Regions from separate parts of the Enterobacter sp. JH25 genome, predicted to be linked through region 3. Evidence: predicted binding sites of a transcription regulator. Region 3 holds the regulator's gene; each other region holds the start of a gene.
What was found. The regulator Fur, encoded in region 3, represses iron uptake genes when iron is present. The targets are predictions, from matches to a motif close to ATAATAATGAGAACNACTATCAA.
Positions count from the first base shown of each region.

Region 1 (4,057 bases), 1.8 Mb from region 3:
TTACCGTGAGTAGCGTCCTGGGTACGGAAGTTCCAGCGCTTAACGGTACCAGCAAAACCTTTACCTTTAGAGGTACCGGTTACGTCAACTTTTTTAACGTCAGCAAACAGCTCAACGCTAATGTCCTGACCTACGGTGAACTCTTCGCCTTCAGCAAGACGGAATTCCCACAGACCACGGCCAGCTTCTACGCCAGCTTTAGCGAAGTGACCCGCTTCTGGTTTGGTTACACGGTTAGCTTTTTTAGCACCAGTGGTCACCTGAACAGCGCGGTAGCCATCGTTAGCCAGATCTTTAACCTGGGTAACGCGGTTTGCTTCAACTTCGATTACGGTTACTGGGATTGAAACGCCATCTTCAGTGAAGATGCGGGTCATGCCCACTTTTTTACCGACTAAACCAATCATTGTATCAACCTCTCAATCGCTCGATGACCTGATTAACCCAGGCTGATCTGCACGTCTACACCGGCAGCCAGATCCAGACGCATCAGAGCATCAACGGTTTTCTCAGTTGGCTCAACGATGTCAACCAGACGCTTGTGAGTGCGGATCTCGTACTGATCACGCGCATCTTTGTTAACGTGCGGAGAGATCAGAACGGTAAAGCGCTCTTTGCGGGTCGGCAGCGGGATCGGACCACGGACTTGCGCACCAGTGCGCTTAGCAGTCTCGACGATTTCCGCGGTTGATTGATCGATCAGACGATGATCAAACGCTTTAAGGCGGATACGGATTCTTTGGTTCTGCATGAGACCAGAGCTCCAATTATTTTATAAACGAAAATGATTACTCCTCAAACCCATTACGATTGATGGGAGAGTGTAACCGTTCTTACGTAGCTCCCCAATTGGGAGCATTGTTGAGTAACAAAGTGAGCTACTCTGGTTCAGATTGAACCCGCCGTCAATTACGACAAGCCCGCGCATTATACGTAAATCAGCGAAAGACGCAAGTGCCGTTTAGAAATTAAGCGCCAAAGTCGTACTCTGCGTAAGGCATCGCAATTTTTTATGCAAAGTATCCCTTCTCAACTCTTTGTCTGAAGCCGCTGCGCAATTGGTGTTTTTACACATTGCCGGGCATGCTGATTATTACGAGTATGCGCTCAAACCATTTTGAGGCTCTCGCTATGCTAATGTCCCTCCCCTTTCTGCTGATCTATTTTGCGTTATCGGCCTTGCTTGTACGCACCGATATTCGCACGGGGCTGCTTCCCGATAAATTCCTTTGCCCGCTGCTATGGACGGGCCTGCTCTACCAGCTTTGTCTTCATCCTGATTTTTTGCCGAGCGCGGTAGTGGGTGCGACGGCAGGATACGCCGGATTCGCCGTTATCTATTGGGGATATCGACTCATCTGCCGATGTGAAGGGATGGGGTATGGCGACATAAAATATCTGGCGGCGCTGGGAGCATGGCATGGCTGGTGTGTACTGCCAGTACTGGCATTAGTGGCCGCGTTAATGGCTCTGCTGTATCTGGTTGGTTTCTCGTTGTTCAACCCTGATAAGCAGGCATTAAAAAACCCACTGCCTTTTGGGCCATTTCTGGCGGCAGCGGGTTTATGCGTTGGCTGGGAAAGCCTGATTAACTTTCCACTTTGATCTGAGACTGAAGGTAGTTCTGTAGGCCAATTTTGCTAATGAGATCCAGTTCGGTCTCAAGCCAGTCGATGTGCCCTTCTTCATCGGCCAGGATCTGGATCATCATATCCCGACTGACGTAGTCATGTACGCTGTCTGCATAGGCAATGGCTTCACGCAGGTCTTTTGCACCCTCCAGCTCTAGCCGGAGATCAGAACGCAGCATCTCTTCAACATCTTCTCCGATGCCCAGTTTTCCGAGATCCTGTAGGTTAGGAATGCCTTCGAGGAATAAAATACGCTCAATATATTTATCGGCGTGTTTCATTTCATCAATGGACTCATGGTATTCAACATCGTTGAGGCGAGTCAGTCCCCAGTTTTTGAACATTCTTGCATGGAGAAAATACTGATTGATTGCGACAAGCTCATTTCCCAATAATTTATTGAGATAACTTATGATTTTAACATCACCTTTCATTATATAGTCCCTCCGCTTCCACTCATTGAAGCGTAGATCGGGCTACGGGGATGTCAAAAAAAAGATGGAGGCTTACGCGATCTCTTTGAATTCCGGGATCTGCATCAGTTCGTCCTGCATGATCTCACGCGCTGCGCGAACGCATTTACCGCATTGATTTCCCACCGGAACAAACTTACGAAGCTGCTGGAAAGATTGTGGTTGAAACTGGCGAACGGCCTGACGAATTTTTTTGTCGCTTACACCATTACATAAACAAACGTACATAAAGACTCCCGTTCAAAATATGCGCAAAGTGTAAGTGAGAATGGTTATGATTACAATAGCACGGGCGTCGGAATACGTGGCGGGAGAAAGCAAAAAATGCGAATTTTTATGACAATGCCCAACGGCAGAAAACAAAAAAGGACGCCGAAGCGTCCTTTTTATTTCAGGGATAATTAATTAGCCCAGAACTTTAGCAACAACGCCCGCGCCAACGGTACGGCCGCCTTCACGGATTGCGAAACGCAGACCGTCATCCATCGCGATTGGGTGGATCAGAGTCACAACCATCTTGATGTTGTCGCCTGGCATTACCATCTCTACGCCTTCTGGCAGTTCGATGGTACCGGTCACGTCAGTTGTACGGAAGTAGAACTGTGGACGGTAGCCTTTGAAGAACGGAGTATGACGGCCGCCTTCGTCTTTGGACAGAATGTACACTTCAGATTCGAACTTGGTGTGTGGCTTGATTGAGCCTGGCTTCGCCAGAACCTGACCACGTTCGATTTCTTCACGCTTGATACCACGCAGCAGAACACCAACGTTCTCACCAGCACGGCCTTCGTCCAGCAGTTTGCGGAACATTTCAACGCCAGTACAGGTAGACTTCGCAGTCTCTTTGATACCAACGATTTCAACTTCTTCACCAACTTTGATGATACCGCGCTCTACACGACCGGTAACAACGGTACCACGACCGGAGATGGAGAATACGTCTTCGATTGGCAGCAGGAATGGCTTGTCAATCGCACGCTCTGGTTCTGGGATGTAAGAATCCAGGAAGCCAGCCAGTTCGATGATTTTCGCTTCCCACTCTGCGTCGCCTTCCAGCGCTTTCAGCGCGGAACCACGAACGATTGGAGTGTCGTCGCCTGGGAAATCGTACTGAGACAGCAGTTCACGAACTTCCATCTCTACCAGTTCCAGCAGCTCTTCGTCATCAACCATGTCGCATTTGTTCAGGAACACGATGATGAAAGGAACGCCTACCTGACGACCCAGCAGGATGTGCTCACGAGTCTGAGGCATAGGGCCGTCAGTCGCAGCAACAACCAGGATCGCGCCGTCCATCTGCGCAGCACCGGTGATCATGTTTTTAACATAGTCGGCGTGGCCTGGGCAGTCTACGTGTGCGTAGTGGCGAGTCGGGGTGTCATACTCAACGTGAGAGGTGTTGATGGTGATACCACGAGCTTTTTCTTCTGGTGCGTTATCGATCTGGTCGAAAGCACGAGCAGCACCGCCGTAGGTTTTAGCCAGTACGGTAGTGATTGCAGCAGTCAGGGTAGTTTTACCATGGTCAACGTGGCCGATAGTACCAACGTTGACGTGCGGTTTTGTACGTTCAAATTTTTCTTTAGACACGGCTATATTCCTTACTATAGTGCTCTCCCCTTCGGAGAGAGCACGGGACTTAGGTTTTAATCCTGTGGATTACTTACCACGGGCTTCGATAACGGCCTGAGCAACGTTGTTCGGCGCATCATCATACTTCAGGAATTCCATAGTGTATGATGCACGACCTTTGGTCAGAGAACGCAGCTGAGTTGCATATCCGAACATTTCAGACAGCGGAACTTCAGCGTGGATCTTAACGCCAGTTACTTCGGATTCCTGACCACGCAGCATACCGCGACGACGGCTCAAGTCACCGATAACGTCACCGGTGTTCTCTTCCGGAGTTTCTACTTCAACCTTCATGATTGGCTCAAGCAGAACTGGTTTTGC
Region 1 covers NZ_CP091319.1:4,240,643-4,244,699, forward strand. Annotated here, with positions in the region: gene rplC (50S ribosomal protein L3) at 1-407, opposite strand, end outside; gene rpsJ (30S ribosomal protein S10) at 440-751, opposite strand; gene L2Y28_RS20470 (A24 family peptidase) at 1,132-1,605, shown strand; gene bfr (bacterioferritin) at 1,589-2,065, opposite strand; gene bfd (bacterioferritin-associated ferredoxin) at 2,138-2,332, opposite strand; gene tuf (elongation factor Tu) at 2,510-3,694, opposite strand; gene fusA (elongation factor G) at 3,764-4,057, opposite strand, start outside.
Region 1: a site for Fur is predicted at 2,367-2,389, ahead of bfd (bacterioferritin-associated ferredoxin). Genes of this name have one in related genera too.

Region 2 (4,057 bases), 1.4 Mb from region 3:
ACGCCGCTCACGCGTTTACAGCTGGGTACCGCCCTGCTGCGCCGTCGCAGCGGTGAGAGCAAAGAGCTGGAGCGTATTGAGACGGAAGCGCATCGCCTGGACAGCATGATCAACGATCTGCTGGTGATGTCGCGCAATCAGCAGAAAAACGCGCTGGTGAGCGAAACGGTGAAAGCCAATCACCTCTGGCATGAGGTGCTGGACAACGCGGCCTTCGAAGCGGAACAGATGGGCAAATCCTTCACCGTCAATTTCCCGCCGGGCCCGTGGCCGCTGTACGGTAACCCCAACACGCTGGAAAGCGCGCTGGAGAATATCGTGCGTAACGCCCTGCGCTACTCGCACACGAAGATTGAAGTGGCGTTTTCGGTGGATAAAGACGGGATCACTATCATCGTGGACGACGACGGTCCAGGCGTCAGCCCGGAAGATCGCGAGCAGATTTTCCGTCCGTTCTACCGTACCGACGAGGCGCGCGACCGTGAATCTGGCGGTACGGGGCTGGGTCTGGCGATTGTTGAAACCGCCATGCAGCAGCACCGTGGCTGGGTGAAAGCCGATGACAGCCCGCTGGGCGGGCTGCGGCTAACGCTGTGGCTGCCGCTGTATAAGCGTTCGTAATCCCCTCACCCTAACCCTCTCCCCATAGGGGAGAGGGGACGGCTCGGTGCGGTCTTTTCACCCTCGCCCCTTTGGGGAGAGGGCCGGGGTGAGGGGCAATTATTTCCCCCACAATCTCCGCGAACTGCTCTCGATCTTGCCGCTTATCCGCCGCTTCTGCATCGTTCTGGTCCAGCTAGTGGATAATCCTGCCGCTGACAGCAGGCGGTGAAACTGTTCATCGTCGAAGGGCATATGCCAGGCAATGGCACAGGCCTCGTATACCGACACCTCACTCAGGCGCGAAGCCAGCTCAAGCGGCGCATCCGCCGAAACCTGTCCCGCCTGCACAACGCGATACAGCCAGCCGGTTTTACCCGCGTTTTGCAGCTGGGCCGACATATCCTGAATGCCAAAATGGTAGTTAAGCTTGAAGCACGGCGAGCGCGGCTGGGTGACCTGAATCAGAGCATCGCCCCAGCGATAAATATCGCCAATAAAGACGTTCTTCTCCGTCAGCCCTTCCGTTGAGAGATTTTCGCCAAACGCGGGGGCGACGAAAAGGTCCGCCTGTTCAGGAAATTCGGTTTTCCAGTGCTGATAGTGCTCGCGCGGATAGTGGCACAGCGCACGATCGGGCCCGCCGTGGATTTTCTTTTCGGCCTGCTGGTCACCCGCCAGACCAAGCTCGGTAAGCGTCAGCTCACCGTCGACCTGCACTTTGGCTATAGCGCTCGAGCGACTGCCTTCGTACTCCCTTACCTTGCCTGTAAACACATTCACCGGGTAATGCATCTCCACTCCTTCAGATACAAAAAAAGCGAGTCATCAGACTCGCTTCTCACAGGCGTCAATGCAACCTTATTTTTTAGCGGCGAAACGCGCTGCTGCTTCGTCCCAGTTCACTACATCCCAGAAGGCTTTGATGTAGTCAGGGCGACGGTTCTGGAACTTCAGGTAGTAAGCGTGTTCCCACACGTCCAGACCCAGAATTGGGAAGCCGGATGCGCCAGAGATAGCTTCACCCATCAGCGGGGAGTCCTGGTTTGCGGTTGAAACGACCGCCAGTTTGTCACCTTTCAGGACCAGCCACGCCCAGCCAGAACCGAAACGGGTTGCAGCGGCTTTTTCGAATTCCGCTTTGAAGTTGTCAACGGAACCGAAGTCACGCTCGATAGCCGCTTTCAGGTCGCCCTGAAGGGTGGTGCCGGTTTTCAGGCCTTTCCAGAACAGGCTGTGGTTAGCGTGACCGCCCGCGTTGTTGCGCAGCACGGTTTTCTTGTCTGCTGGCAGCTGGTCCAGTTTGGTGATCAGCTCTTCAACAGGCAGATTAGCGAACTCTGGCAGGCTTTCCAGCGCAGCATTCGCATTATTCACGTAGGTCTGGTGATGTTTAGTGTGATGGATTTCCATCGTCTGCTTGTCGAAATGCGGTTCCAGTGCGTCGTAGGCATACGGCAGGGATGGCAGTGTATAACTCATAATCCTCTCCATTATTGTCGGGCGGCACAGCTGTTAATGCCGCGTAAGCAGTTGGTTCATTATAGTTAATTAAATGATATTGAAAATGATTATCAATGCCGTAGTTTTTATAAGGTTATTCGGTTTTTGAGAAATGAAGGAATTGTGAGTCTGCTCACGCGGTTAACGAGCTGATTGCCATTCAAAACAAAAGTGCGGCAACCTTCTGAAGGTTCCCAAACCGCCTAATTTTTACACTCATCAAGTCGGCGGGAAGCCTCCGGCTATAAAAACGATGAGGATGTAAAAATGAATCATGCGATTACGATGGGTATTTTCTGGCATTTGATAGGCGCGGCCAGTGCAGCCTGTTTCTATGCCCCGTTTAAAAAGGTGAAAGGCTGGTCATGGGAAACCATGTGGTCCGTTGGCGGTACCGTGTCCTGGCTGATTTTGCCGTGGACAATCAGCGCCATGCTGCTGCCCGATTTCTGGGGCTACTTCTCCTCCTTCAACGCCTCCACCCTGCTGCCGGTATTCCTGTTCGGCGCGATGTGGGGTATCGGTAATATCAACTACGGCCTCACCATGCGCTACCTCGGCATGTCGATGGGGATTGGCATCGCGATCGGCATTACGCTGATTGTTGGCACCCTGATGACGCCAATCCTCAACGGCAACTTCGATGTGCTGATCAACACCCAGGGTGGGCGAATGACGCTGCTGGGCGTGCTGGTAGCGGTGATCGGCGTGGGAATTGTCACCCGCGCGGGCCAGTTGAAAGAACGCAAGATGGGCATCAAAGCCGAAGAGTTCAACCTGAAGAAAGGGCTGCTACTGGCGGTGATGTGCGGCGTCTTCTCGGCGGGCATGTCGTTCGCGATGAACGCCGCCAAACCGATGCACGACGCCGCTGCAGCGCTGGGCGTCGACCCGCTGTACGTTGCCCTGCCAAGCTACGTGGTGATCATGGGCGGCGGCGCGCTGGTAAACCTCGGCTTTTGCTTCATTCGTCTGGCAAAAGTGAAGAATCTGTCGGTAAAAGCCGACTTCTCGCTGGCAAAACCGCTGATCGTCACCAACGTCCTGCTTTCCGCCCTCGGCGGTCTGATGTGGTATCTGCAATTCTTCTTTTACGCCTGGGGTCACGCCAGTATTCCGGCGCAGTATGACTACATGAGCTGGATGCTGCACATGAGCTTCTACGTGCTGTGCGGCGGGCTGGTTGGGCTGGTGCTGAAAGAGTGGAACAACGCCGGGCGTCGTCCGGTTGGCGTGCTGAGCCTGGGCTGCGTGGTGATAATTATTGCGGCCAATATCGTCGGCCTCGGCATGGCGAACTGATTACGCTGCCTTTCGACTGCGATGACGCCACTGAACCGGCGTCATCCCCACCTCACGGTTAAACACCACCGAAAAGTAGTTACTGTCCTCAAAGCCGCAGCGCATCGCCACTTCACTCACCATCAGCTCAGTATGCTGTAACAGATACTGAGCGTGGCAGATGCGCAGCTGGCGCAGATAGTGGTTTACCGTCATCCCCGTCTGGGTGCGGAACTGCTGGCGCAGCGCGCGCTCGCTGCACTGCTCCTGCTCGCAGAATTTTTCCAGCACGAAACTCTTGTTAAGACTGCCCGCAAGCCGGGTGATGAGCTTATCCAGCAGCGCTTCCTGCGTGGTGGCAGAGGGATTATCCGTAGCGTAACGATGGCGCTTCAGGGTCATCACCAGCTGGGCAAAAAGCAGCTCCGACATCTGGTTTGCCACCGGATCGCTCTTCTGGCTCTCCTGCTCCAGCTGGGAAATCGTCTGGCGCACCTGAGCCATGCCGTTGCTGCTTAAGCGCCAGTGCGGTTCGCCTCTGGCATCATGTAAACCGGGGATATTGCCCGCCCAGTCGACATTCAGTTTAAGCCTGTCAGGGCAGTAGATGACGTTCTGCAACACCAGATCGTTAACCGAGGCGTAAGAGTGTTTATCTTCGGCGCGGATGTAG
Region 2 covers NZ_CP091319.1:4,601,305-4,605,361, forward strand. Annotated here, with positions in the region: gene cpxA (envelope stress sensor histidine kinase CpxA) at 1-621, shown strand, start outside; gene yiiM (6-hydroxyaminopurine reductase) at 721-1,395, opposite strand; gene sodA (superoxide dismutase [Mn]) at 1,462-2,082, opposite strand; gene rhaT (L-rhamnose/proton symporter RhaT) at 2,371-3,405, shown strand; gene rhaR (HTH-type transcriptional activator RhaR) at 3,406-4,057, opposite strand, start outside.
Region 2: a site for Fur is predicted at 2,156-2,178, ahead of sodA (superoxide dismutase [Mn]). Genes of this name have one in related genera too.

Region 3 (4,057 bases):
CGGCGTTTTTTTATTTAACGATCATGTCGTTAAGCATCGGGATAATCTTTTAAAGCCAACATTCCAGGTCAATGTGGTGCTACTTATTTTATTTAAAAAAAGTTTGTTGTTTTCCAAAAACTGAAACGCTGAAAAATATATTCTCAATCTCAATGTTACTTACTGAAAATTAGCGTATTCCCCCGCCAGTACTCGCTTCACGGTAAATGTTACAAAGCACTACGAAATATGTGCTCTTCGTCATAATCCTGACTTTTGCCTGATTAAAAGCATTGATAATTCGCGTCGCGAAAAATAACCTAAAGACGGTAGTTAATTCGAGGGTATTTCTGACTACCCCTGACCATTTGGTCTTTTCTGTTTTTCGCCGTTTAAGGCGTTTTAATTCGTCAAAGAGGAATAATCTATGCGTACGTTCAGTGGCAAACGTAGTGCGCTGGCGCTGGCTATCGCCGGTGTGACAGCAATGTCGGGCCTGGTGGTTGCGCCAGAGGCAAAAGCAGCAGGTTTCATTGAAGATTCCACCCTTACGGGCGGTATTTATTACTGGCAACGTGAGCGTGACCGTAAAGACGTCACTGAAGATAAATACAAAACTAACCTTTCTCACTCGACCTGGAACGCCAACCTGGATTTCCAGTCGGGATATGCCGCCGATATGTTCGGGATCGATATTGCAGCGTTCACCGCAATTGAAATGGCCGAAAATGGCGACAGCGGCCATCCGAACGAAATTGCGTTCTCCTCCAGCAATAAAGCTTACGACGAAGACTGGTCCGGCGATAAAAGCGGAATCAGCCTGTATAAAGCGGCTGCAAAATTCAAATATGGCCCGGTCTGGGCGCGTGGTGGTTATATCCAGCCAACCGGTCAGACGCTGTTAGCGCCGCACTGGAGCTTTATGCCAGGTACCTATCAGGGCGCGGAAGCCGGTGCTAATTTTGACTACGGCGATGCGGGGGCGTTGAGCTTCTCCTATATGTGGACCAACGAGTACAAAGCGCCGTGGCACATTGAGATGGACAAGTTCTATCAAAACGATAAAAAAACCAAAGTTGATTATCTCCACTCGCTGGGGGCGAAGTACGACTTCAAAAACGATCTGGTGCTGGAAGCGGCTTTTGGTCAGGCTGAAGGTTATATTGATCAGTACTTTGCTAAAGCCAGCTACAAATTTGATATCGCAGGTAGCCCGCTGAGCACCAGCTATCAGTTCTACGGTACGCGCGACAAGGTCAGCGATGGCAGCGTAAATGATATTTATGACGGCACCGCGTGGTTACAGGCGCTGACCTTCGGCTACAAGGTGGGTCAGGTTGATTTGCGTCTGGAGGGTACATGGGTCAAGGCAGAAGGGCAGCAGGGCTATTTCCTGCAACGTATGACGCCAACCTACGCCTCTTCCAACGGTCGTCTGGATATCTGGTGGGATAACCGCTCTGACTTCAACGCCGACGGCGAAAAAGCAGTCTTCTTCGGCGCAATGTATGACCTGAAGAACTGGAACCTGCCTGGCTGGGCAGTGGGCGCGTCCTACGCGTACGCCTGGGACGCGAAGCCAGCGGATATGGCTACGCCAGACGCCTACTACGATCCGAACTACCGTCTGAAAGAGTCTTCATACAGTCTGGATGCGATTTACACCCTGCAGGAGGGGCGTGCGAAAGGCACGATGTTCAAACTGCACTTCACCCAGTATGACAACCACTCCGATATCCCGAGCTACGCGGGCGGTTACGGCAACATCTTCCAGGATGAGCGCGACGTGAAATTTATGGTCATTGCGCCATTTACCATCTTCTGATGAATGCTGCGGCGGGCTGTGTCCCGCCGTTATGGAGACTGAACATGATGAAAAAAAGGGTAATCGTTGCGCTGCTGGCATTCGGGCTGGTGGCGTGCGCGCAGGATCAGGCGCCGAAAGAAGACTCCCGTCTGAAAGAGGCGTATAGCGCTTGCATCAATACCGCACAAGGTTCACCTGAGAAGATTGAAGCCTGTCAAAGCGTGCTGAACGTGCTGAAAAAAGACAAAGCCCATGAGCAATTCGCCACGCAGGAAAACGTTCGCGTGATGGATTACCAGGCCTGTATTCAGGCGCGTAAAACCGGTAACGATCAGGAAGTGGCGAAGCGTTGCGATAAGATTTGGGACGAGATTCGCAATAACAATAAATAAGTTGCTTTACGCCCGGTGGCGCTGCGCTTACCGGGCTTTTTCCAGGCAAAAAAAAGCCAACCTCACGGCTGGCTCAGAGTATGAACACTGACTTATTTTGCGTCGTGCGCATGTTCATTTTCGCGGCAATCCCCTTCAGCACAGTGACCGTACAGGTACAGGCTGTGGTTGGTCAGGCGGATGCCATGACGGGCGGCGATTTCACGCTGGCGTGATTCAATGGAATCATCGCTAAATTCAATGACCTTGCCACAGTCGAGGCAGATCAGGTGATCGTGGTGGTGCTGCTGAGTCAGCTCGAACACGGATTTACCGCCTTCGAAATTATGACGAGTAACAATGCCCGCGTCATCAAACTGGTTCAGCACACGATAGACGGTTGCCAGCCCAATCTCTTCACCCATATCGATAAGACGCTTATAAAGGTCTTCCGCACTGACATGGTGATTGTCTGGCCCCTGAAGCACTTCAAGGATTTTTAACCGAGGAAGCGTTACTTTCAGGCCAGCTTTCTTTAATGCGGTATTGTTGTCAGTCATGCGGAATCTGTCCTGTTGCTAAACGATTCACTTCAAAAGAAGAAGTGACAGAAAATGCACTTGGGATAATGCGTCTCATTATAGAACTGCCATGGCTAAATGAAAACTGCAAGTCTCAAGCAAAGTATGCTTATAAAAACGTGGTATCACCAACAAACTTGTTCGATGGCACCCACTTTTTACCAGGGGGATATTGTACAGGTCTGGACGAAAAAGTTAAAAGTTTGTAGCAATTAATTTAATCGGTTTTACCTGAACAACGGGCGCAACCGGAGTTGCGCCGCAGGGATATCAGGCGTTAAGGATATCGTCCAGGTTCAGCTCTTCACGAACCTGCTTAACCCATTTTTCTACACGCTCTGCGGTCAGCTCTGGCTGACGGTCTTCATCAATGGCAAGGCCAACGAAGTGATCGTCATCTGCCAGACCTTTGGAAGCTTCGAAGTGGTAACCCGCTGTTGGCCAGTGACCAACAATCGCCGCACCGCGCGGCTCAATGATGTCACGAATAGTGCCCAGCGCATCACAGAAATACTCAGCGTAGTCTTCCTGATCGCCACAGCCAAACAGGGCAACCAGCTTGCCGTTGAAGTCGACTTCTTCCAGCGTCGGGAAGAAATCGTCCCAGTCACACTGTGCTTCACCGTAGTACCAGGTCGGGATGCCCAGCAGCAGGATGTCATAGCCCTCGAGATCTTCTTTGCTGCTCTTGGCGATGTCATGCACATCAGCAACGTCTTTACCGAGCTGTTTTTGAATGTTTTTTGCGATATTTTCAGTATTGCCGGTATCACTGCCAAAGAAAATGCCGATGATTGCCATGAGTAAAATAACCTCTTGAAACTTAATGGTATGGTGGCGCAAATTGTCCACGGATAAGGGCAATAATAGCAGAACAGGCAACCCTGCGGAAACAGCTATCACGCAGGACTGCACTCTGTGCTACATGAAAAAGGTAATATTGGGGATTTTCTGACTCACGCCTTGCCGCGTAACGTCTCAAGCTGGGCGATCAGCATCTCTTCGATCAGTTCGCTGCGGCTGATGTTGCGCGCGTCAGCTAACTCGTTAAGCGCATCGACGGCATCGGCATTCAGCTTGAGTTCGACACGCTTAAGCCCACGATTTTTATCGCGTTTAAGCTGGTTGCGTTTATTGATACGCAGCTGTTCATCGCGCGAAAGCGGATTCGTTTTCGGTCGTCCCGGTCGACGCTCATTCGCGAACAGATCTAGTGTCGTACGGTCCGTTTGTTCTTTGGCCATGATTCTGAGACTTCGGGGGAAACACGCCGCCCTGCTAATGCCCGGGCGATAAGCGCGCCATCATACATCACCCAT
Region 3 covers NZ_CP091319.1:1,288,799-1,292,855, forward strand. Annotated here, with positions in the region: gene chiP (chitoporin) at 407-1,804, shown strand; gene chiQ (ChiQ/YbfN family lipoprotein) at 1,852-2,178, shown strand; gene fur (ferric iron uptake transcriptional regulator) at 2,271-2,717, opposite strand; gene fldA (flavodoxin FldA) at 3,009-3,539, opposite strand; gene ybfE (LexA regulated protein) at 3,695-3,982, opposite strand.